Regions from separate parts of the Providencia sp. R33 genome, predicted to be linked through region 1. Evidence: predicted binding sites of a transcription regulator. Region 1 holds the regulator's gene; the other holds the start of a gene.
The links. The regulator LexA, encoded in region 1, represses DNA repair genes until DNA is damaged. The targets are predictions, from matches to a motif close to TNCTGTATGTACATACAGNA.
Positions count from the first base shown of each region.

Region 2: the regulator LexA is predicted to act here: its motif matches at 1,090-1,109, upstream of J6836_RS04810 (DinI-like family protein).

Region 1 is NZ_CP072453.1:4,186,527-4,188,734, forward strand. Features, by position in the region: gene plsB (glycerol-3-phosphate 1-O-acyltransferase PlsB) at 1-243, opposite strand, end outside; gene J6836_RS19580 (diacylglycerol kinase) at 370-744, shown strand; gene lexA (transcriptional repressor LexA) at 881-1,498, shown strand; gene zur (zinc uptake transcriptional repressor Zur) at 1,694-2,208, opposite strand, start outside.
Region 2 is NZ_CP072453.1:1,047,568-1,049,775, reverse strand. Features, by position in the region: gene J6836_RS04820 (GNAT family N-acetyltransferase) at 1-313, shown strand, start outside; gene J6836_RS04815 (GNAT family N-acetyltransferase) at 333-866, opposite strand; gene J6836_RS04810 (DinI-like family protein) at 1,126-1,386, shown strand; gene J6836_RS04805 (MipA/OmpV family protein) at 1,444-2,208, opposite strand, start outside.

The DNA of each region.
Region 1 (2,208 bases):
GGCAGGAAGCTTGGTGCCATTGATGTCGTTATCAACCAAAGGGTCAGGCAGACCGATAGCCAAGCATTGATGCCGTAGCGTTAGGAGGTCGGACTTAGAATGATAAGGCAATACATACAGCGTTGGCCTGTTGGTATCAAGCTGCAACTCTGTGATTGGGTCCGATGGAATTAGTTTACTTTTTACCAATAATTTAAGTGGTAAATTCAACATGTTGTAATATATTTTACGCCACAGTGACATAAATGATTATAGCCTCTTGTTAACAATGCTGCGCAATCATACCAGAAATCCACTGGCAGATCTGTTACTGACAATTCACTTTGACCGTAAAAATCGATTATTGTTTGTATTTTTTAAGGAATAAATATGGCAAGTCAAACTAAGGGCTTTACCCGTGTGATTAAAGCAGCGGGATACTCCCTTAAAGGGCTAAAAGCAGCGTGGGTAAATGAAGCGGCATTTCGTCAGGAATCTGTGGCTGCGGTGATTGCGATTATTATCGCCTTTTGCTTAGATATCAGCTATGTGGATAGAATATTGTTAGTCAGCTCCATCGTGCTGGTGGCTATCGTAGAGTTACTCAATAGTGCCATTGAAGCCGTTGTTGACCGTATTGGCAGTGAATATCATGAACTTTCAGGGCGTGCTAAAGATATTGGCTCTGCGGCGGTGTTTGTTAGTATTGGTTTAGCACTGTTTATTTGGGCGTTGGTATTATGGCAGCGGTATTTTGCAGGGTAGCCACGAAAAGCCATTGAAATTTGCGAAAAGAAAGTAAATCGATAACAAATACTAAATTCAGTGATTTAACTGTTTCAAATCTTCATTTACCTGTATATACTCACAGTCTGACTGTATAAACAAACAGGGGAACGGGATGAAAGCACTGACGGCTCGACAACAGCAGGTTTACGATCTGGTGCGTGACCACATTTCGCAAACAGGTATGCCTCCTACACGTGCTGAAATTGCAGCAAGCCTTGGTTTTCGTTCGCCTAATGCGGCAGAAGAACATTTAAAAGCCTTGGCACGAAAAGGTGTAATTGAAATTGTTTCTGGGGCATCACGGGGTATCCGTCTTCTTCTTGAAGAAGAGCCTGACGATCAAGGGTTGCCGTTGATCGGGCGTGTTGCCGCTGGCGAACCTTTATTAGCGCAAGAACATATCGAAAGTCACTACCAAGTTGATCCAGAACTCTTCAAACCTCATGCGGATTTCCTATTACGTGTGAATGGTATGTCGATGAAAGATATAGGTATTATGGATGGTGACTTATTAGCAGTTCATAAAACACAAAATGCGCACAACGGGCAAGTTATTGTGGCGCGTATTGACGATGAAGTGACTGTTAAACGTTTTAAACAGCAAGGTAATCGTGTTGAATTAATTGCTGAAAACCCAGATTTTGCACCGATTGTGGTCGATTTACGCGAACAAAGCTTCACTATTGAAGGCTTGGCTGTTGGCGTGATCCGAAATAGCGATTGGTATTAATTCTTAGATTATCAGGTAGGTAGCAGCGTGCTGCTTGTTTGATTTTTCCATGATTGCTGGCAGATTTCACATTATATATAGAGATCTGCCTGCTTTACTTGGTTCTTGTTTTTTACATCCTTTCTTGATATTACTTCTCTTATTCTTTTTTTACATAAGCCATAAACAACAGCATAAATTCCACAGCCACATTCGTTACTTTTTCTTTGTGACGACAGGTTGGTCATGGTCATGGCTACAGTGAGTGTGATCTTGGCAGCTAGCGACTTCATCACAGTTTTTACATAAGCCGTGATTTTCAACCACAGTATGCCTTAAACGAAACTGGTTTGTTTCTGCCAAACTGATAATCGCGGCTTCTATTGTTGCGCAATCACTTTCTGTCACACTGCCACAATGGTCGCAGATTAACATCACTGAAATATGGCTGGGGTTATCAAAGTGGTGGCAAACGACGTAACTGTTGGTTGACTCGATTTTGTGAATAAAGCCTTGCTCCATTAAAAACTCAAGCCCACGGTAAACGGTAGGGGGCTTCGCTTGCGGTTCAACTTCACGTAACAAATCTAATAAATCATAGGCACTTATAGCGCCATGCTGCTGTGCAATAAGGCGCAGCACAGTTTCTCGCTGTGGAGTCAATCTAACACCCCTTGATTGGCAAATGCGCTCTGCCATCACAAGTATCTTATCTTCACTCATTTTTTTCA
Region 2 (2,208 bases), 1.6 Mb from region 1:
ACAGGATCATTGTTTTGTATTGGAAGAAAATGAACAAATATTCGCGTACGGTGTTATAACGCCACAGTTTTTTGCACATGGGTTTATTGAACTCTTGATGGTTAATAACCTATATCGCCGACAAGGCTTAGGACTACTATTAATAAAACAATTAATCAAAAGAAGCCCTACAACAAAAGTTTTCACCTCAACAAATCAATCAAATACAGCCACCCAACAGCTTTTTGTGAAAGCTGGCTTTATTCCGAGTGGCAGTATTGAAAACTTGGATGATCATGACCCAGAACTTATCTATTGCTACATCCCAAGCTAAAACTGTCTTATTAACAGATTTACAATAACGTTTTTTCCATCACAACTGTTTGTAGCATCTGGTTAAAACGTTGATAAGTTTCTTTATCTATAGCTTGTGGATAGCTTAATACTTCTAGTTCATGAGGCTTATTTTCAGGGTAATAGCTTGGGTGCGCATGTGCATATTCATTTTGTTGAAAACCACAGTGCTGATAAAACGAAAGTCGCTTCCTGCTTACTTCATCAATAACAGGGTCAATTTCAAGAATAACTTGCCCAACATCGAGGCAAAATTGTTTTAACACTTTCTGTCCATAGCCTTGCCCTCTTAACGAGTCTGCAATAGCGAGGTGTTCAACATAAAAATAATCTTTAATTTTCCAGCAACCTATAAAACCCACAAATTCACTATTATCTGTAAAGTAATAAAGATGATAATCATTGAGCCCTAAAATCGACTCTCTACCTTGGTAGCTTCTTTGCTCATAAAGTGGAAAGGATTTATCATATAACTGATTAACAAGCTCTTTCTCGTTTATATCATTCCTAGATAATCTGATTGAATGTAACATTTATTCCTATACTCATCATTACGTGAACACAATACACTTTTAGAATACATATTTTTTTTATACTAACAATCAATTTATCCTCTACAACCTTATTTTTAGTTATTCTTAACTATCTGTTTTAATTGTTTATTATTTCTCCCCTAAAATCCATTGCCCTTTATCTCATCTAATTTGAAAAATTTTTTATAATCTTATTGACTTTTTTCCCTTATACATCTAAAAATACTGTATATTAATACAGTCTTTAGCCGAGGCTATTATGTTACGGATTGAAGTTTTATTTGATAAAAACGCACCACAAAAACCAAGCACAAACGTTTTACATGCACTTGAATCTGAGATTCTACGTAAACTACAGAATCAGTACCCTGATATGGTAACTCGTGTTGGTTTTAGCTCACAGCAACGTGTAAATATCTCAGGTACCAAGATGTCAGAAGATAAGATTCGTATTGAAGAAATATTAGAAGAAATTTGGTTGGATGACGGGTGGATCCCCGAAGAAAATACTACTGAATAAACTTCATTAATTAAAGGAATGTTAGCAATAAATAAGCATTCCTTTATTTTGTTATACTTAGAACGCGTAGCGGAAGCCGGTTAACCCTACAAAACCTAATTTTTGCTCTGTTAATGAACTCTTACCTGCATCACCAATTAAATAATATGCAGCAACACCTGTGTATAACGTAAGATTTTCATCCATATTATAATTTAATATAGCTGAGCCATGCACATCTTTAAAACCACTACTTGCATCATATTCTGTAAACTTCGATTTACTTGCTTGCTGTTTGGAAACACCAAAATAGGCTTGGTTATAGGCTTTATTTCCCCAAACCGTCGCTAAGTTATATTCCATTTCCCATGAATCATTAATTTCATAGTTTGTATTCATACCTAATTCTACAGTAACAGTGCGACCTATGTGGCGCCCACCGTAATGTCTATCTTTTGTTGCAACATCACCCATAATATAAAATGCATAATTGTTCAATGTGTAATAAAGATCAGCGCCGACTAACAGAGAGCCATCTAAGTCCCCCATTCCTTTAAGATCTTTATTTTTATTACCTAAAAAACCATTTTTTTCATCACGGCCATAATCGTAGCCCAACGAACTAACAAAAGTGAGATTATCTGTTAAGCCTATCCCCCATGCTGCACCGTCAATGCCTAAGCTAAATACACCATAATCCTCAGAGAGGTAAGCATATGTTGCCTCTAAATTTGGTCCAAACTGGTATTTTTTTGAACCTTCATAAACTGGCGCTATATTGACGCCTGCCCCTACAATAAATGTACTTTCTCCTGCGACAACATAACTACATGGCAAAATACC